DNA from 3 places in the Bowmanella yangjiangensis genome. Region 1 is predicted to be linked to each of the others. Evidence: predicted binding sites of a transcription regulator. Region 1 holds the regulator's gene; each other region holds the start of a gene.

Region 1 (6,675 bases):
ATAGAGGCGATTTCATCTGCCACCCCTTTAGTATTACCCACCACCGCCATGTTTTTCTGGGATAGGCTGTTCAGCATGCTGATGTTTCGATTTATCTCATCGACAACTTTGCTCTGCTCTTCGGTGGCTGTGGCAATCTGGTAGATCATATCGTTGGTTTGGTTTACGGCATGCTCCACCGTATTCAAGGAGGTTTGAATGCGTTGTGACATTTCAACTACACCGTCAACTTCGCTGGTGCCGGCGTTCATGGCGCTGACCGCCTCACTGACACCGTTTTCCAGACCCGCGATCATACGCTGAATATCTGCGGTTGACTGTTGCGTGCGGCTCGCGAGGGTTCTCACCTCGTCAGCTACTACGGCAAATCCCCGGCCTTGCTCACCGGCGCGAGCTGCCTCAATGGCGGCATTCAGGGCCAGCAGGTTAGTCTGCTCAGCAATCCCACGGATAACGTCTAGTACTTGGGCAATGTTTTTGGATTCTTCGGCCAGTTTGCTGATGACGCTGCTAGCATGACTAACTGAGCCTGACAATTTGCTAATACTGGCCACAGACTCATCCACAACAAGCCCTGACTGGCTGGTTTTCTCTTTTGCTTCTCGCGTTTCTGCCAGCGCGGTTTGTGAATTGCTGGCCACCTCATGTACTGCATGGCTGAGTTCGTTAACCGCAGTAGCTATCTGATCAAGGTTTGAATTCTGCTCACCAGAAATATTATGGCTTTCATCAGCCGACTGGTTCAGTTTGTTGACGGCAATATCCAGTGTTTCTGCATCACCCTTGATCATTTTGATCAGATCTTGCAGTTTCTGCATCAGGCCGTTAAAAGTACCCGCCAGTTGCGATAATTCATCTTTGCCGGAGCTGTCCAGCCGCCCTCTTAAATCACCTTCACCTTCGCTAATGGTGGCAATCATGCGGTTAAGCTCCGCAACCCGGTTAGTGACTAGTTTAGGACCGAATAGGATGCTTACGGCACTGGCTAGGATAACCAGTAAAATTACCATCAACATAATATTACGTTGCGTGGCATTTGCCTGCTGTGCGCTTGTGGCAATGTCATCCGCTAGCTCTTTGACCATGCCTCCCATCACGTCATAGTGCTCCCTGAGCTGCGCGAATTTCGTCATTACCTGGGTGCTGTTGTGTTCTGCCGCTTCTTGGGTCTTTCCTGCGTCGGACAGGCTGAAAACCTTGTTTGCCTCATCTAGCCAGGTTTGGTAGTCCTTATCAAAGTTACCCATAGCTGCGCCAATCTGCGGGTAGTCTTTGACCAGGCTACGCACCTGATTCATGCGATCCAATGCCTGCTTGGCATTTTCTTCAAAGTCTTTTCTGTCCTGTTCTGCCCCAGGCAATTGCAAATGTCGTTTGGTGACATAGCTTTGGCTGGCCGTCAACGCTTGATACAAATCCCTATCAGCATTTAAACCTGTGTCGATAGCGTTCATAAAGGTGGAGGAAAGCAGGTTGGCGTCGCTGGATAGACTGCGCGCACTGTTAATGCTCAGCACACTGACAAGTACTGCCAGCAGACCAACAATCAATAAGGGAATGGAAAATTTAACCCGGATGGTAAGGTTATTGACGTCAACCATGATGGTGAATCCTTCTTAAACGAATGTTCGGACATGCTGGAGCTGCACTTGTAACAATAGCGCAATCTAAGCAAGGTAAAAAAGCATATATATCGACACCTTAGTATGACCATAAGGCATTTGGAAACAAGGTGATAGGTTATGCTTTGGGGAATTTTAAGGTATCTGGCGCCGGATGTGCGCCGAAACACTGGGAGAGACCCATAGTGCAGATTAAAACCATCGCAGTCTTAACAACCCTTACCTTGTTCAACAGTGCGTATGCGGCTGATTTGAATCATCAGGGGCAATTTTACGCCAAGTTAAATGTGAATGGGCAACTGGCCGATGAAGGGCTGGACAACTTTACTGAAATTCGCAGTAACAACTCCTGGATTGGTGTCAAAGGCGATGTGGCGCTGGAAAATGATATACAGGTTGTCTACCGCCTGGAATGGAAGGTTGATATAACCGGGGAGAAGGGCGTGGATAACCTGACCGAACGTCCTCAATACGTTGGTCTGCGTGGCGGTTTCGGCGAATTAACGCTCGGCCGCAACTTTACTGCACTTTGGATGGCGCAGGGTAAGATTGACCTCTACAACCATTACGAAGGCGATATTGCTGCCATTTGGAAAGGCGAGAATCGTCTATCGGACCTGGCCACTTATACATCTCCTGTATTTGGCGGTTTTTATGGGGTTGTCAGTTATCAGGCTGAAAAGTCTGCAGACGGCAAAGATGCCTTATCAGCAGGTATTTTCTACGGTGATGCAGAATTGAAAAAGGCAGAGGTATTTGCAGCTCTGGCACAAGATATTGATGTCGCTGGCTTCGATGTAACCCGGGCTTCATTCCAATACAAGTTGGGGGATGGCAAGTTGGGTCTGATGCTACAAAGGCAAGAGCCTGCTGAAGGTGGTGAGAGCCGCAGTGGTGGCCTGGTGAGTTACAGCCACCGATGGGGTGACTGGGAGTTAAGGGCGCAGGCGCAAAGTATGGAGGATGATCGTAGCTACAATCTGGGGATGGATTATCGACTGGGCAAGCAAACCAAAGTGTATGTCTGGGGGGCGAACATCGAACAACAAGATAACCCAGACCGGCGTTATTTGGCGCTGGGCGTTGAACATAAGCTCAGCGTGGCGTTTTAATCCTAATTTTTCTGTATTTACTCGCGTAAAAAGTGCAGGGTGAAGCCCTCACCCTGCATGGATTCAACCCTGACGACAAGTTTGTTCTGCTGTCTTTGATAATGTAAGCGCTGCGGAAAATCATGGGCAGGATTTACAAATACCGCCTCAGAAGCACTGCAATTTTCCAGTACAAAAGCAATTGGAAGGGGATTTTCGCTGACCTTGGCCAGATAAAATATCTGTCCTTGCATCTGCACCAAACGCAGTGCTTCTTGTGATTGCTCTTTATTGTGGGTGCTGCCTGCCTGGCCTTCGAAGCTGTGTTCACTGACTTTTTGCCAATTTTCCCAATAACGCTTGTGATCTTTTTGCGCTTGCCAGTCGCCAAGCAACCAATTTAGCTGCTCAAGTTGGTGACAGGGAGTGGCATACAGGAATGGACTGAGAGCCATTAGCAGGCTAATCAACAAGGCCCTAACCAGCCAATACATAGCTATCTCTGTTAACTAAGACGATTTTTTGATAGCTTAGCGGCGGCTGCCTTACTCTACAAGTTATGCAAGCCTCTGCCGCAGTTCGTTTTCCTTCCTGGAGTGACCATGTATTGTCCCTTTTGTTCTGAACAGGAAACCAAAGTTATAGATTCGCGTTTGGTGGCCGAAGGCCATCAGATCCGCCGTCGCCGTGAATGCCTCAAATGTCATGAGCGTTTTACCACCTTCGAAACGGCTGAGTTGGTTATGCCTAAAGTGGTTAAGCGGGATGGCTCCCGTGAACCCTTTAATGAGGAAAAACTGAGGGCAGGTCTACAGCGGGCGTTGGAAAAGCGACCAGTGAGCACTGAGCAAGTCGAAAAATGTGTGAACCGTGTAATGTCAACTTTGCGTGCCACCGGTGAACGGGAAGTCAGCAGTAAACTGATTGGTAACGTGATTATGGACGAGCTCAAAGAGCTGGATAAGGTTGCCTACGTGCGCTTTGCCTCGGTGTACCGTTCATTTGAAGATATCCGTGAATTCGGTGAAGAAATTGCCAGGTTGGGAGACTGATATGTCGCTATTCAGCCAGGCTGACCACCAGTGGATGGCCAGGGCCATACAGCTTGCTGCGCGCGGCCGTTTTACCACCTCTCCAAATCCTAATGTTGGTTGCGTGATAGTCTCTGCTGCTGGCGAGTTAATTGGTGAGGGCTGGCATGAACAGGCCGGGGGCCCTCATGCTGAAGTTTTTGCCCTGCGTCAGGCAGGCAGCCAGGCTCGCGGCGCCACAGCCTATGTCACTTTGGAACCTTGTAGCCATCATGGTCGAACACCGCCTTGCGCAGAAGGGCTTATTCATGCTGGGGTCACCAGAGTGGTGGCTGCCATGCAAGATCCTAATCCTCTGGTCGCTGGAAATGGTCTGCAAATGCTGCGTGATGCGGGTATAGAGGTACAAGTCGGGTTGTTGCAAGGGCAAGCTGCAGATTTGAACCAAGGCTTTATCCAGCGCATGCGCCAGGGCCGTCCTAAGGTAACCCTTAAACTGGCAGCCAGCCTGGATGGAAAAACCGCCATGGAGAATGGCCACAGTCAGTGGATCACCAGCGAAAAAGCGCGCTTGGATGTACAAAAGCAACGTGCCATGAGCTGCGCTATTTTGACTGGCTCTGGTACCGTGATGATTGATAATCCGCAGTTGAATTTGCGTGTTAGTGCCGATCAGTTAGGTATAGGTAATCTGGCGGTAAGACAACCACTTAGGGTGATAGTCGACAGCCGCAATCAATTGACGCCAGAGTACCGTTTGTTTCAAACCCCTGGACCTATTTTATTGGCGAACAAATCTGTCAGTCCGCATCGTTACGGCGAGCAGGTGCGCCAATGGCAGTGTGCTGAGAAGGGCAACCGTGTCAATTTGCCCGCGCTGATGGCGCATTTGGCAGAATCTGGTGTTAACAACCTATGGGTGGAGGCGGGCGCCGCTTTGGCTGGCGCATTATTGCAATATCAGTTGGTGGATACATTGATTTTGTATCAGGCGCCCAAACTTATGGGTGATAAAGCCAAAGGGCTGGCCTTATTGCCAAGCCTTAGTCATATGGAACAAGCCATAGGTCTGACATGGCAGGACATCCGGCTGGTTGGTGAAGACCTCAGGCTGACGGCCAGCCTGCAATATGCAAAGAACTGAACCTGAATCATAAGTGACGGGGTAAAAAGTGTTTACAGGTATTATTCAAGCCGTTGGTAAGATCAACGCAATACAACCGGTGGGGGGCGATGTTCGTCTGACCGTGGCGACCGGTAAATTGGATATGCGCGATGTGGCGTTGGGTGACAGTATTGCCACTAATGGTGTTTGCCTGACCGTCGTGGAGTTTTCCGACAGCCATTATGTCGCGGACCTTTCGTCAGAAACCTTGAAGCGTTCCGGGTTTGCCGGTTATCAGGTGGGGCATAGGGTGAATCTGGAAAAAGCCATGTTGGCGTCCACCCGATTTGGTGGCCATATTGTCAGTGGCCACGTTGATGGTGTGGGGCAAGTGTTATCGGTGCAAAGCACTGCCAGAGCGGTGGAAATCTGGATCCAGGCGCCGAATGAGTTGGCTAAGTATATTGCCGAGAAAGGCTCTATTACCGTTGATGGCGTCAGCCTGACTGTCAATGACGTGGATGGGGCACGATTCAAACTGACCTTAGTGCCGCACACCCTCAAAGAGACAAATATCGGTGATTACCAAAGTGGCACCAAAGTGAACTTGGAAGTGGATGTGGTTGCTCGTTATCTGGAGCGCTTGCTGCTAGGCGAGAAAGCGGCAGAGCCGGGTCCTGGCAAAGATATCAGCTTGGCGTTTCTGGCCGAGCATGGCTATTTAAATAATGGGCGTCGTTAGGCGTTGAGCGAATTTTTATTCACCGGCCCTGTGCCGTTTACCCTACAAGATTGAGTGAAGAATATGGCATTGAACACCACCCAGGAACTGATTGAGGATATTCGTCAGGGCAAGATGGTGATCCTGATGGATGATGAGGACAGAGAGAACGAAGGCGACCTGATTATGGCCGCCGAATTTGTCACGCCTCAGGCGATTAACTTTATGGTGACCCACGCGCGCGGCTTGGTATGTTTGCCGATGACGGCTGAGCGTTGTATGCGCTTGAACCTGCCGTTAATGGTGAACAATAACGGTGCCCAGTTTTCGACGAATTTTACCGTGTCTATTGAAGCTGCCACTGGGGTGACAACCGGGATTTCCGCCGCCGACCGAGCCAGGACTATCCTGGCGGCCGTGGCGCCGGAAGCCAAAGCGGCAGATATCGTTCAGCCCGGTCATATATTTCCACTGATCGCTAAAAATGGTGGGGTGCTTAATCGTGCCGGTCATACCGAAGCTGGCGTCGACCTGGCGCGTTTAGCCGGTGCTGAGCCTGCGGCAGTAATTGTCGAGATCCTCAATGAAGACGGCACCATGGCGCGCCGTCCTGAGCTTGAGCAATTCGCTGAAAAGCATGGCTTGAAGATCGGCACCATCGCAGACCTGATTGAGTATCGTAATCTGAATGAGACGACCATCAGTAAGGTGGCAGAGTGTCGTTTGCCAACCGAATATGGTGAATTTGATTTAATCACCTTTAAAGACGAAATTGATGACCAACTGCATTTTGCCTTGCGTAAGGGGGAAGTAAGCGCTGATACGCCGGCGCTGGTGCGAGTGCATTTGCAGGATACCTTTGGTGACTTGCTGGCCTCTCAGCGTTCGTTGGACCGCAGTATGGGGCTGCCCCAGGCCATGGCCCGGATTGCCGATGAAGGCGGGGTTTTGTTGCTGCTCGGCAAGGCCGAATCTAATCAGGATTTGATTGCCAAGGTGCAACAGTTTGAAGCAGAAGATAAGGGCGAACAGGCCCCCGCACCCAACTGGCAGGGTACCTCGCGAACGGTAGGCGTGGGCTGTCAGATTTTAGCCTCATTGGGGG
Region 2 (6,675 bases), 540 kb from region 1:
TCCGCGCTGTCGGTTAATGAACAATTGGCTTCGTTGGCAGAGTGGTACAGCTCCCATATTCTTAATTCAGACCGGGAGCTGCAGCTGGCCTGATCCCTCAGGCCGATTGGCGATGATAGTGGCGCAGCTCATGCTCATGCCGGCGCCCCTGACTAAACGCCGACACACGCTTTAGGTAACCTATCACCCGGGTACCGTGATCAACATCTGTGGTACCGCACGCACTGCAATGTTGCAAGGTACGCTTATCAATATGCTCACAAGCGTTGCATATGGTAATACGCACGTTGATACAGAAGTAATTACAACCGGTTTGGGCCGCAATATTGTAAAGTTTAAGGAAGTTTTCCTCCGTTAAGCGCTCTTCCAGATTCAGATGCAGCGCCGAGCCACCATCCAGATAACGGGTCATCTGCTCACCGTGCAGCACAAACTTATCCAAATGGTTGATACGCTCGTCTTCCACCGCATAGAAATAGCTGTTGTAGCAATCACGGGGCACAAAATAGCCGTCTTTTCGGTCCCATTTGGCATTTTTAATGCCCAGATTCTCAGCCGGCACAAACTCGGTATTAAACAAATAACCCCAGGTCTCACGAGCCTGGCGGTTTGCCTCGTATATCACCCGTAACTGGCTGTCGACAAATGCCTGATAATCAGGGTTTATACCAGCCTCTATACCTAAAAACTCGGCGGCTTCCACCATGCCGTTGATACCTATAGTCAAAAACTGTTTATCCAAGCTGATAAAACCCGCATCGTAGACGCTCAGCAAGCCATCCTGATGATACTCTTCCATTAATTGACGATAGGCCACTTGGTATTTATGCAGCTTTTCAACTTCCTGAGCCAAATCCCGACCGTCCTGAATAAGACGGTTCATATTCAGGGTGATCACATTGATTGAGCCTGTGGCCACCCCTCCGGCCCCCAAACTATAAGAAAAGGTATGGTCGGTTATTTCATTGCGTAACCGGCAGCAGGAGGCCAACGAGTCGGCACTTTGTGACTGGTAAATAAAGAATGAACCGCCTTCACTCATATTCCGGGCACAGCAGCGGGCAAATGTTTCATCCTTGACCTTGCCTTTTTCCGTCAGCATGGCGGCCGTCACCACCGGAAAAGTCAAAATAGCCTTACTGCGCTCAGCATTAAACCAATCGAGGAAAAAGCCTTGCAAGGCATTGACCGATGTCCAGCTGGGTGCGGTCATATCCGGAAACACAAAATGACCGAACATGGCCTCAAAATAATGGCGATCGTACAAAGATATGTTCCAGAAAACACTCTGATAGCCCCTGGCTGCCGCTGGCTGGTTCAGGGCATAGACCACATGTTGTAGGTGGTTTTCAATGGCTTTGCTGTGTGTGCTCAGATAGTTTTCGCCGTAGTCGCGACGGGCAAAGTAGTCAAAATAAGTCAAGAATTCCACCGTCGCCACTGCCCCGGCAAATTGCGCGCTGATAGCAAACACCAGATTGACGAAACTGCCGCAGAAGGACTCCAAATGTTGCGGGGCTTTGGACTCCCCCCCCAGCTTGGTCAGGCCATCCAGTAAAAACGGGTACATAGTAATGGAAGTGCAATAAGGCTTAAGACTGGTTTCGTCGTGCACATAAATCTCGTGCTGCTCAATCTGGCGAACGTATTCTTCGCCTAATGCATCCCCGAACAAGGCGGCAATTTTGTTTTTCACTAAGGCTCGATTTATCTGGATCACACAGTCTTTCATCAGCTCGGCTTCCAGCGTCGCGATGTTCTTATGGGTAACATTGGCATTGGCATCCAGTTTTGAACCGTCTGCCGCATTAACGGCATGCTGGTAAGCCTGGATAAAATCCAGCTTGTCTTGTAGTTGTTCATCATTAAGCTGCAGCATGATCTCTCTCCATAAAACGAAAGTTAAGGAGGTTGCCTGACGCAAGCTCCATGAAACGTTGATTGGTGTTGGGGCTGGACAAACCGCCCCGGTTGGCAAGCCAGCGCCCGGTTTTCAGATAATCCAGGCGGCGGGTAAGACGTGCCGGTACTTTATCCATACCGGTATACAAACAGGTTTTCAGGCCCTGTTGATGGGCAATATCCAGTAATGTTTGCAGCGCATCGGGGTGCCATTCACCACCGAAGAACAGCACACAATCAATCAGATGTTGATAGCGACTAAGATAAACACGAAAGCGCGCCGGCGTGAGCGCCTCGCCCACCTTAGGGTCCCAACTATCCTGACTGTGACAGCCACTGCACCGCAGTGGACAGCCTGTTACGCTAAAGGCCAGTGATACCTGATCCGGCACTTCCTGAAAGCAAATTTGGGGAGGAAAGCTGTTAAACGGCTTTAACCATACATTTTGTGTCATTTTTCCCACCAAGGCACAACATATTGTGTTTAAAGGTAGTCTCAGACACAAAATACACCTTGATCTGGATCAATAAATCACACACCCAAGGTTTAGCTTATAACCAAATAAACCAAGAACTACTCCCTTTGCCCTTGTACACTGCCGCGTCTGTTGCTTGCCCTGCTCGCCGCCATACCCACCGGCCGGGATAGCGGGCCACCGGGTGGTGTTATGAAATCCATGTTGCGCAAAATTTTTAGCCCGCTGTTGACGCGGCTGGGCATTATCAAAGCAGATAGCCAGCGCTTATCCAGTATTCCTGTCGCCCAGCGACTCAAAGTCGCAGGTGCCGCCTGTATCGCACTGTTTGTTGTTACCTTTAGCAGCCAACACCTGGCGGATCCTGCCAGTACCGTGGTGCTGCTAGCCTCTATGGGGGCATCAGCGGTTTTGCTGTTCGGCCTGCCCTCCAGTCCATTGGCCAAACCCTGGTCATTTGCTGCGGGTCACTTAATTTCCGCCGCCATTGGTTTGCTTTGCTCACACCTTTTTACCGATATGGCGGTGATGGCCGCCGTGACTATCGCCTTGGTGCTGTTTGCCATGTATTTGTTTGAATGTATGCACCCACCCGGCGGCGCTACGGCCTTAGTACCGGTTATTGCTTCAAGCGAGCAACTGCTGGGCTATGAGTTTTTGTTTTTGCCGGTCGCGCTAAATGTCATGGTGATGCTGATGATGGCCTTGTTGCTAAATCGTCTGCTACAACCGCGTCAACATCGTAATTTCGATCCTGTTCATCTGCACAAAGACGTCAGTCCGATGAAGCGCATTGGTCTGCAACCAGAGGATTTACTGCACGCCCTGAACCACTATAAAACGGTGGTGGATGTTAGCGAAACCGACCTTGAGCAGATATATCAACAGGCGCAGTTACACGCCTACCAGCGCCAGTTGGGTGCTATTTTGTGCCGGGATATTATGTCGCAAGATCTTATCTGCGTCAGAGCCGATACACCCCTGGCCACGGCCTGGCGGCTGTTGCAAAAGCATAAAATTCGCACCCTGCCGGTGGTCACCGACAATAGACAATTGATTGGTATGCTGTCGGTCACTGACTTTTTGAAAGATATCAGCGTGCCTCACTACTGGGGGTTACTGCGACATATGATTAACCTTAGCCTGCACAGCAGCGCCAAACGTCAATGGCATAAGCATCATCGCAGGCAGGTGGCGGATATAATGCGAAGCGCCGTCACCGCAATACGCGACGATGAACATATCATCGAGCTTATCCCCAAACTGTCAGAGCAAGGACTGCATCAGGTCCCGGTATTAGACGCAAACCAGCAATTGGTGGGCATGGTCACACAGTCGGACTTAATTGCCGCATTGTATGCCAACAGTCGCCAAGGCCAGGCCGTTGCCTAACAACGCACTACCTAACAAGAGTTAAGCCACTGCCTCTTAGGGGGCAGTGCTGTGCACAACAACCAGCGTTACACTGGCCAGTCTCCACCGACGAGAGACAATGTCATGCAGATTAACAGTTACTCAGCCCTGATCAGTGCGGCCCTATCGCAGCCAGAGCCACAACGTTTGTTATTTGTGTTTGCCAAGGCAGAGCTGCCTACCGGCCATACCGATAAACAAAAGCAGCAATTTGAACAAGGCGACGGCGGCACCTTAAATCCGGTGCTCTGTGTGGACAAGCTGCCCAATGAGGTGCCTGCCTTTCAGACCTTAGTGGATGAGTCATTGCATACTGGCATCAGCTGGGATGTCGCCTTTGTGGCCGCCTTGGCAGGCCGCGCAGGACAGGCTCCTAATAGCGATGAAGCAGCACAACCCTTGCATCTGATGATGAACAAAATCAATAGCGGACAGATCACCGACTTTTTGGCCTTTAGTCGGCAAGGGAAGATCCTGAACTTGCTGCCGGGTTGAGGGGCGGCCTTCGCCGCCTCCCCCTATCGGATCATTTTTGCTTGAGTTTTTGCTGGCTGAAATAGGCAGCCAGATCAGCTGCATCCTGATCGGTCAGATTCGCCGCCATAGGCGCCATCATCGCAGAGGTGCCTCCGGTACGTTGGCCATCCCGATAAGCCTTAATGGCGCCTTCCAAATATTGTGCGTGCTGACCGGCCAGATTTGGATACATAGGCGCTAAACTATTACCATCAGTACCATGACAGGCCACACACATCCCAGACTTGGCTTTTCCCGCTTCGGCATCACCTGCCGCAACAGCAGTCTGACTACCCAATACCAGCAACGCTGCACCTAACAAAATTCTCTTCATTACTACACCTCTATGTTTTATGGCTTAACTGTCTACATGCTACGCCAAGGCCTTGCATTGCGCTGCAAGACCTTGTGAGTACCCCAAAAGGGGTAAATCGTTATTCCTGATCTTTGTGCTCCAGGCTTGATGCCCGGCGAAAGCCTTTGATGGCACCGCCCAGGTCGCTGCCGATATGGCGCAATTTACCGCTACCGAACAGCAGCAACACAATTAACAGCACAATGGCGAGCTGCCAAATACTGATGCCCATACAATCTCCTAATGATGGCCGTGATGCGCGGAGCCATGCGCGTCGCTAAGTCTTGCGACCATTTCATCCAAGGTCAGCACCTCACTGTCCTGCGCGTCGGCAAATTGCTGTGCCGCTTGCTTGTCAGAAAAGCTGCCCAGCGAAAGGCCCATGGCACCCGGCAAATCTGGCGCTGGTACATAAAATGCCTGTGCAGCCGGGATAAGATGCGCGTCATTAGGTTTATCCCACTGACTTTTACCCATATCGTGTACATACAAGGTCAGATTGGCCTGACGATTTTCAGGTTGCATCCACCAGCTCAGCATCTCAGAGGCTGAGCAAAATTTTCTTACCTGTTGCGCCGCAGCATCCAATGCCTGCCCCTTCGGTCCTGGGAAGCGCGTAATCACCATGCCGCACACATGACATTCATCATCACTGTGAAACCCTGTTGGTTGCATCATCTCGTTTTGTGCGGCTTTATCACCGCAACCGCTGAGCAACAGGGTTACGGCCGGTACCAACCAGACTAAATTTGCTAATCGCACTGTGTTTCTCCTACATCTTTGATTAAATCGATCTGCGCATAAAACTGCGCTGTGCCAGCACCAGGCAAAGCACCATCCAGCCAAGTAGTGCCGCCCATAACGTGCCACTGGCACCGGCCAAATCCTGTCCCAGCGACATCACACCGCTTAGCTGCAGGGAGCCATCCAGGCCACTGAGATTCAGTTGGCGGAAAATATCGGCGGGATTGAGCAGTAATAACCAGGGCAGCCAGTCTGGGTTAAGCTGGCCTTTACTCAGCACCAACAGGGCCAATAAGGCCAGGTCAAACACCAGCACAAACAAAAACCAAATACCCAGCGCCATACCCGCGGCGCTGGATTTCTCTCGCGCCCGACTACTGAGCACATAGGCCATGGCGATAAACACCCAGCCGAGCAAAATGGCTGACGCGATAAAGCGACCAAAGGCCACAAATAATTGCAGCTTGTCGATATCGGGCACCAGTAAGCCGATGGCCAGCGCCGCACCACCAAAGCCTATCAGGGTGGCCAGTGCCAAAATCAAGCCTTGTCCAACAAACTTGCCCAGTAATAACTGACGCTTGCCCAAGGGGTAAGTGAGCAGGAGCAGCAAGGTGCCGCCCTCGTCTTCCCCCACAATAGCGTCGTACGCCAGCAATAAGGCGATTAACGGAATGATAAAAGTGGCCAGGCTGGCCAGACTGGCGATGGTGGATGAGATGGAACTAAAACCCACTTGACCGGCGGCTGCCGCACCAAACCAGGCAATACCCGCCGCCAGCATCACAAACAGCAAACTGATGGCCAGTAACCAGCGATTGCGCAGGCCGTCTTGCAACTCTTTTAACGCGATATAAAAAATGCTCTTCATGGCACATTCCTATGAGCAGATGGCTGAGTCATAAAATGGCTGTATATCTCTTCCATGCTGGCCTGGCGCACTTCGATATCCTCGGCATCGCCCTGCTCTAACAGAAGTTTCAGCACCTGTTGCTTGGCGCCGTTATGGGTGGCCACTTCAAGGTTATCCTGCCCCACCAGACGAGCCTGAAAACCTTTACTGTTAAGTTGTGCCTGCCAATGACTGGCCTGTAGCAGGCCATTGACTCTAATCAGACTGGGCAAACCCACTTGGCTGCGCAGCTCGCTCAGTGTGCCTTCAGCCTGTAAGCAACCGCCAGCCATAATCGCCGCACGGTCGATAAAGGCTTCCACACCAGCTAGCACATGGGAGCACAGAATCACTGCCGTTCCCCCTTCACGTAATTG
Region 3 (6,675 bases), on a different contig from region 1:
CAGCTTTTCAAAAATCTGATGTTTTTGCTGATCATAACGGGCCACGTTCACAGGATTGCCGAAGAACATGGGCTCAGCGAGTGGGTTAGTGCTTTGTTGGTTAAAGGTGGTGTATTTCATCGGCTCAATATCAACAGGTTATTTAGCACAGAGGCCGGTCAATGACCGGCCTTTCCATGAGGGTTAGATTTTACAGGCGCCACCGGCACAACCGTCGTCTTCTTCGACAACAGTTTCTACCACGGCATCTGATTTACCGGCTGTCAGGTCTTCCTGAGTATCAGCCGCACCATCACGGGTGTTATGGTAATACAGGGTCTTGACGCCCAGTTTGTAAGCGGTCAGCAGGTCCTTGAGCAACAACTTCATCGGTACTTTGCCGCCTTCGTATTTGCCTGGATCATAGCTGGTGTTGGCAGAGATGGTCTGATCCACGAACTTCTGCATAATGGCGACCAGTTGCAGATAACCGTCGTTGGATGGAATATCCCACAACAGCTCGTACTGGTTTTTAAGACGTTCGTACTCAGGCACCACTTGTTTAAGTACACCGTCTTTACTGGACTTCACGCTGATATGGCCGCGAGGCGGTTCTATGCCGTTGGTGGCATTTGAGATCTGCGATGAGGTTTCGGACGGCATCAGGGCCGACAGGGTACTGTTACGCAGACCATAGTTCTGGATATCGGCGCGCAGTGCTTCCCAATCGTATTGCAAAGGTTCATTACAGACCGCATCCAGATCCTTTTTATAAGAATCGATGGGCAGAATACCTTTGGCGTAGGTGGTTTCATTAAACTTAGGACAGGCGCCTTTTTCTTTGGCCAGGCCCACTGACGCACGCAACAGATAATATTGAATGGCTTCAAAGGCTCTGTGTACCAAACCGTTGGCACTGCCGTCTGAATAACGCACACCATGCTTGGCCAGGTAGTAAGCAAAGTTGATAACGCCCACACCCAAAGTACGACGGCCCATAGTGGCATTGTAAGCCGCAGGTACAGGATAGTCCTGATAGTCCAGCAAGCTGTCCAGTGCGCGTACGGCAAGGTCGGCTAACTCTTCCAGTTCATCCAGGCTGTCGATAGCACCAAGGTTGAATGCAGACAGCGTACAGAGTGCAATTTCACCGTTTTCGTCGTTAACATGTGCCAACGGCTTGGTTGGCAGGGCAATTTCCAGGCACAGGTTGCTCTGACGTACCGGGGCAACGGCCGGGTCAAATGGGCTATGAGTGTTACAGTGATCAACGTTTTGCAGATAAATACGGCCAGTGCTGGCACGTTCCTGCATAAACAAACTAAATAGCTCGATGGCCTTAATTTGCTTCTTACGAATAGACGCGTCTTGCTCGTACTTCACGTACAGCTTTTCAAATTCTTCCTGATCAGCGAAGAATGCATCATAAAGTCCTGGCACATCGGAAGGGCTGAACAGGGTGATGTGTTCGTCTTTGATCAGGCGCTGGTACATAAGCTTATTAAACTGGACACCGTAGTCCAGGTGACGAACGCGGTTTTCTTCTACACCACGGTTGTTCTTCAACACCAGCAGGGATTCAACTTCCAAATGCCACAACGGATAGAAAAGTGTTGCTGCGCCGCCGCGAACACCGCCCTGAGAGCAGCTTTTTACCGCGGTTTGGAAATATTTATAAAACGGCAAACAACCGGTGTGGAAAGCTTCGCCACCGCGAATAGGGCTACCTAAAGCACGGATACGGCCGGCATTTATACCAATACCCGCACGCTGACTGACGTATTTAACAATGGCGCTGGCAGTGGCATTAATGGAATCTAGGCTGTCACCGCACTCGATCAATACACAAGAGCTGAACTGACGGGTAGGGGTGCGTACTCCGGCCATGATCGGAGTCGGCAGAGAAATCTTGAACTTGGACGCCGCATCGTAAAAACGCTTGATGTAATCCAAACGTGTTTCTTTGGGGTAATTGGCAAACAAACAGGCAGCGACCAACATGTACAGAAACTGAGCGCTTTCATAGATCTCGCCGGTAACCCGGTTTTGAACCAGATATTTACCTTCCAACTGCTTAACGGCGGCATAGCTGAAGTTCATATCACGCCAGTGATCCAGATAAGCATCCATCTGTTCAAATTCGCTCTGGGTGTAGTCCTCAAGCAGATGCTTGTCGTACTTACCCATGTCGACCATACGTACCACATGCTGGTAAAGCGCTGGCGGTTCAAACTGACCGTAGGCCTTCTTGCGCAAATGGAAAATGGCCAAGCGGGCAGCCAGGTACTGATAATCTGGACTGTCTTTACAGATAAGATCTGCCGCTGACTTGATCAGTGTCTCGTGAATATCAGAGGTTCTGATGCCATCGTAGAATTGAATATGAGCCTTAATTTCTACCTGAGAGACCGACACATTGTGTAATCCCTTTGCAGCCCAGGTGATGACTTTATGAATTTTGTCGAGATCAATTGGCTCTTGTTCGCCAGAGCGTTTGGTAACGAGAAGCGTATTATTCATGCCGGTAGCCGTCTTATTGTTATCAGTTAGCGCAAAATGCCTGCAAACAACCCCTTGTTTGCAGAAGAAAACAGCGAATCCAGTGGTTTGCCATGTGATTCGCACTGACACAAGATAGTGAGGTTTTTGTCTTTATGCAACCCAATATCTGGTGGTTTAATGGCCGAACAAATCAATAGTTGCTATGAGGTTAGTAGCGACTCACCGAAGAGTCGCTATAAAGACTTTGATGATAGGAATGCAAGTAAAAAATCAGAGAATTTTGCGCGGCTAAATTTTTTATTTCTTAAACTCGCTGGCTTTATTATCTGACGATATATAGTGCTTATCAGTTGATATTGGCACTAGATCTTGTGTTGAACAGTTTTTGTTAGGGTGTTTGGATGCGAGATGCGCAGATCGGTCACCCATTGCTCAGGTTGTTCACTCTGGCAGATATAGCCGTACTCGGCTAATACCGCCGTCATACCGGCTGCTCTGGCCGCTTGCATATCGCGCTCGGCATCACCCACATACCAGAGTTGTGACACTGGAATATTCAATTCAGATGCCGCCACTAATAAGGGTTCAGGGTGCGGCTTTCTGACCGTCAGGGTATCGCCACAGATCAGCGTGCCTGCTGTATTAAACTCACTGAATTGTTTTAGCAGCGGCAGGGTCAGATGAGTGGGTTTATTGGTAACGATTCCCCAGGGAATATTCTGGCTATCCAGGGTTTCGATAAGTTCGCCGATACCTTCAAACAGGCGGGTATGTTCGAAAAGCTGCTCGGCGTAATACAACAAGAAGCGCTTTCTAAGCTCCTCAAAGGCCGCTGAGCCAAATGCGATATCTGGAAACCCCAGTTTGAGCATACCCATGGCGCCATGAGAGGCGATAGGGCGGTAGTGTTCACGGCTTTTAGTCGAGCAACCATGTTCGTCAAGCAAACGATTAAGCGCACAGGCTAAATCGTCTGCGGTATCCAGCAAGGTGCCATCCAAATCAAATAGCAGCCCCTTGGGGCTGACCAGCTCATGCTGCATCGGGGTTATGGCAATGCAGTAAATAATTGACATCCACATTGCTATTGGACAGGTAATACTGACCGCTGAGTGGATTTAGGTGCAGGCCTTCAATATGACGGCATAGCAGTGGTGTTTTATCTATCCAGTTCATCAGTTCTGAAGGGCGGATAAATTTGCTGTGCTGGTGTGTGCCTTTTGGCACTAGTCCCAATACATATTCAGCCCCGACAATTGCCATCAGATAAGACTTGATATTGCGGTTTAAGGTCGAGAAAAACACCTGGCCACCGGGTTTAACTAGTTTGGCACAAGCGCGCACGATAGACTCGGGATCCGGCACGTGCTCGAGCATTTCCATGCAGGTCACCACATCAAACTCACCGGCGTGAGCCTCGGCGAAATCTTCCACCGTAATCAGTTCATAAGTGACCGATACCCCTGACTCCAGGCCGTGCAGCTTAGCCACTTCCAATGAGTCTTTGGCCATATCGATACCGGTAACCTGTGCGCCCATCTTTGCCATGCTTTCTGCCAGGATCCCGCCCCCGCATCCTACATCCAGAGCCTTTTTACCGAACAGCCCGTGACTATGCTGGGCAATAAAGTCCAGTCTTAATGGGTTTATCTGATGTAAGGGTTTGAACTCACCATCCAGATCCCACCAACGACTTGCCAGGGCCGAAAATTTGGCGATTTCTTGTTCGTCGACATTTTGATGTGGGGTGGCCATTGACGCGGACTGCTGAGACATAGAACTAACTCACTGGAAGAATTTGGCGCCTAGTATAATCAGCCACTCCTGGGATACCAATCCTCTTTTACATTGGTAAAGAAGCAACATCCGGTTGTGAAGATGTCACAGGGGTTTGCTCGAATGCCTGTTATCTGAGCAAGCAGCGGCTATTTATTTTTTATTTTAAGTGGTAGGATTGGGCGGTTAACAAACCTCGAATAAAGCTTGAATTCCTGGGTTTTTGTCTGTCGCTCGTGACAAACAGAGATCCGCTTGGGAAGACGTAGATTAAAGAAGGGAACAGGGCTGTATATGACCGACCGCGCCAAAGAAATTCTCCCCATAAATATTGAGGAAGAACTTAAGAATTCTTATCTTGATTATGCCATGAGCGTCATTGTGGGCCGGGCCCTGCCAGATGTGCGTGATGGCCTCAAGCCAGTACACAGGCGTGTTCTGTTCGCCATGAACGAGTTGAAGAATGACTTCAACAAGCCTTATAAAAAATCGGCCCGTGTGGTCGGTGACGTTATCGGTAAATATCACCCTCACGGCGATTCAGCGGTATACGACACTATAGTACGTATGGCGCAGCCGTTTTCACTGCGTTATATGCTGGTTGACGGACAAGGTAACTTCGGTTCGGTGGATGGTGACTCCGCCGCAGCGATGCGATACACCGAAGTCAGAATGGCCAAGATTGCTCATGAGCTATTGGCTGATTTGGAAAAAGAAACCGTTAACTTCGTACCTAACTATGACGGTACGGAGCAAATCCCCGAAGTTTTACCGACTAAAGTCCCCAACCTGTTGGTGAACGGTTCTTCCGGTATTGCGGTAGGTATGGCGACCAATATTCCGCCACATAACCTGACCGAAGTCATTACAGGCTGCATAGCACTTATCAATAATCCTGACATCAGCATTGAAGAGCTGATTGAATTTATTCCGGGGCCGGATTTCCCCACAGCAGCCATGATCAGTGGCCGTAAGGGCATTGAAGAAGCCTACCGTACCGGTCGCGGCAAGATTTATCTGCGCGCTCGTGCTGAAATAGAAACTGAAGATAACGGCAAAGAAACCATTATCGTCAGTGAAATCCCTTATCAGGTAAACAAAGCCCGGCTGATCGAAAAGATTGCCGAGCTGGTTAAAGAGAAGAAAGTTGAAGGTATTTCGGCCCTGCGTGACGAGTCCGACAAGGACGGTATGCGTATCGTTATTGAAGTAAAACGTAACGAGTCTGCCGAAGTTCTGTTAAACCATTTGTATGCCCAAACCCAGTTACAAACCGTGTTTGGTATCAATATGGTGGCCTTGGATAATAACCAGCCCAAAGTCTTCAACCTCAAGGAAATGCTTGAGGCCTTTGTGTTGCACCGCCGTGAAGTGGTAACACGCAGAACCGTATTTGAACTTAAAAAAGCCCGTGACCGTGCGCACATCCTGGAAGGTTTGGCAGTTGCACTGGCCAATATCGATCCCATCATTGAACTGATTAAAGCCTCTCCCAGCCCGGCGGAAGCCAAGGCTGGCTTGGTTGCGCAGGGGTGGTTACTGGGCGATGTATCCGACATGCTGGAAAGAGCAGGTGTGGACGCGGCGCGCCCAGACTGGTTGGAGCCTCAGTTTGGTATTCGTGACGGTAAATATTACCTCACCGAAGCCCAGGCCCAGGCCATTTTGGACCTGCGCCTGCACAAACTGACCGGACTTGAGCATGACAAGATTCTGGCTGAATACAAAGAGCTTCTGGAGCTGATTGCTGAGTTGATGCATATCCTGGCCAGCCCAGAGCGTTTGATGGAAGTGATTCGCGAAGAGTTGGAGAAAATTCAGGCCGAGTACGGTGACGAACGTCGCACCGAGATTACCGCTGCCAGCCATGACATTGATATTGAAGACCTGATTGAACAGGAAGACGTAGTCGTGACCTTGTCACATGAAGGCTACGTTAAGTATCAGAAGCTTAAGGAATACGAAGCGCAGCGCCGCGGTGGTAAAGGCAAGTCAGCCACCAAGATGAAGGACGAAGACTTCATTGAGAAGCTGCTGGTTGCTAATACCCATGACTATATTCTGTGCTTCTCTACCCGCGGCCGACTGTATTGGATTAAGACCTATCAGTTGCCACTGGCCAGCCGTAACGCCAGAGGACGTCCTATCGTCAACATCCTGCCATTGGAAGAAGGCGAGCGTATTACCGCGATGCTGCCAATTGCTGAGTTTGTGGAAGATAAATATGTGCTGATGGCTACCGCCTTCGGTACGGTGAAGAAGACCGACTTGACCCAATACTCACGTCCTCGTTCCAACGGTATTATTGCTGTGAATCTGAACGATGGTGATGAGCTGATTGGTGTAGCACTGACCGACGGTCAGAGCGATATCATGCTGTTCTCTGATGCCGGAAAAGTGGTGCGCTTTAATGAGAAA

What was found. The regulator NrdR, encoded in region 1, represses ribonucleotide reductase genes. The targets are predictions, from matches to a motif close to AAACACNANATNTNGTGTTT.
Region 2: a site for NrdR is predicted at 2,369-2,388, ahead of nrdG (anaerobic ribonucleoside-triphosphate reductase activating protein). Genes of this name have one in related genera too.
Region 3: a site for NrdR is predicted at 2,637-2,656, ahead of nrdA (class 1a ribonucleoside-diphosphate reductase subunit alpha). Genes of this name have one in related genera too.

Annotation. Positions count from the first base shown of each region.
Region 1 is NZ_JAHDJU010000001.1:1,130,511-1,137,185, forward strand. It holds gene KJY73_RS05085 (methyl-accepting chemotaxis protein) at 1-1,601, opposite strand, end outside; gene KJY73_RS05090 (porin) at 1,808-2,734, shown strand; gene KJY73_RS05095 (DUF6265 family protein) at 2,752-3,207, opposite strand; gene nrdR (transcriptional regulator NrdR) at 3,316-3,765, shown strand; gene ribD (bifunctional diaminohydroxyphosphoribosylaminopyrimidine deaminase/5-amino-6-(5-phosphoribosylamino)uracil reductase RibD) at 3,767-4,888, shown strand; gene KJY73_RS05110 (riboflavin synthase) at 4,917-5,591, shown strand; gene ribBA (bifunctional 3,4-dihydroxy-2-butanone-4-phosphate synthase/GTP cyclohydrolase II) at 5,655-6,675, shown strand, end outside.
Region 2 is NZ_JAHDJU010000001.1:1,675,430-1,682,104, reverse strand. It holds gene KJY73_RS07490 (bacteriohemerythrin) at 1-93, shown strand, start outside; gene nrdD (anaerobic ribonucleoside-triphosphate reductase) at 98-1,879, opposite strand; gene nrdG (anaerobic ribonucleoside-triphosphate reductase activating protein) at 1,866-2,357, opposite strand; gene KJY73_RS07475 (HPP family protein) at 2,571-3,770, shown strand; gene KJY73_RS07470 (ribonucleotide reductase subunit alpha) at 3,822-4,286, shown strand; gene KJY73_RS07465 (c-type cytochrome) at 4,318-4,641, opposite strand; gene tatA (twin-arginine translocase TatA/TatE family subunit) at 4,742-4,894, opposite strand; gene KJY73_RS07455 (nitrous oxide reductase accessory protein NosL) at 4,903-5,424, opposite strand; gene KJY73_RS07450 (ABC transporter permease) at 5,447-6,277, opposite strand; gene KJY73_RS07445 (ABC transporter ATP-binding protein) at 6,274-6,675, opposite strand, start outside.
Region 3 is NZ_JAHDJU010000003.1:42,201-48,875, reverse strand. It holds gene nrdB (class Ia ribonucleoside-diphosphate reductase subunit beta) at 1-120, opposite strand, end outside; gene nrdA (class 1a ribonucleoside-diphosphate reductase subunit alpha) at 184-2,499, opposite strand; gene KJY73_RS15780 (HAD family hydrolase) at 2,844-3,557, opposite strand; gene ubiG (bifunctional 2-polyprenyl-6-hydroxyphenol methylase/3-demethylubiquinol 3-O-methyltransferase UbiG) at 3,514-4,257, opposite strand; gene gyrA (DNA topoisomerase (ATP-hydrolyzing) subunit A) at 4,552-6,675, shown strand, end outside.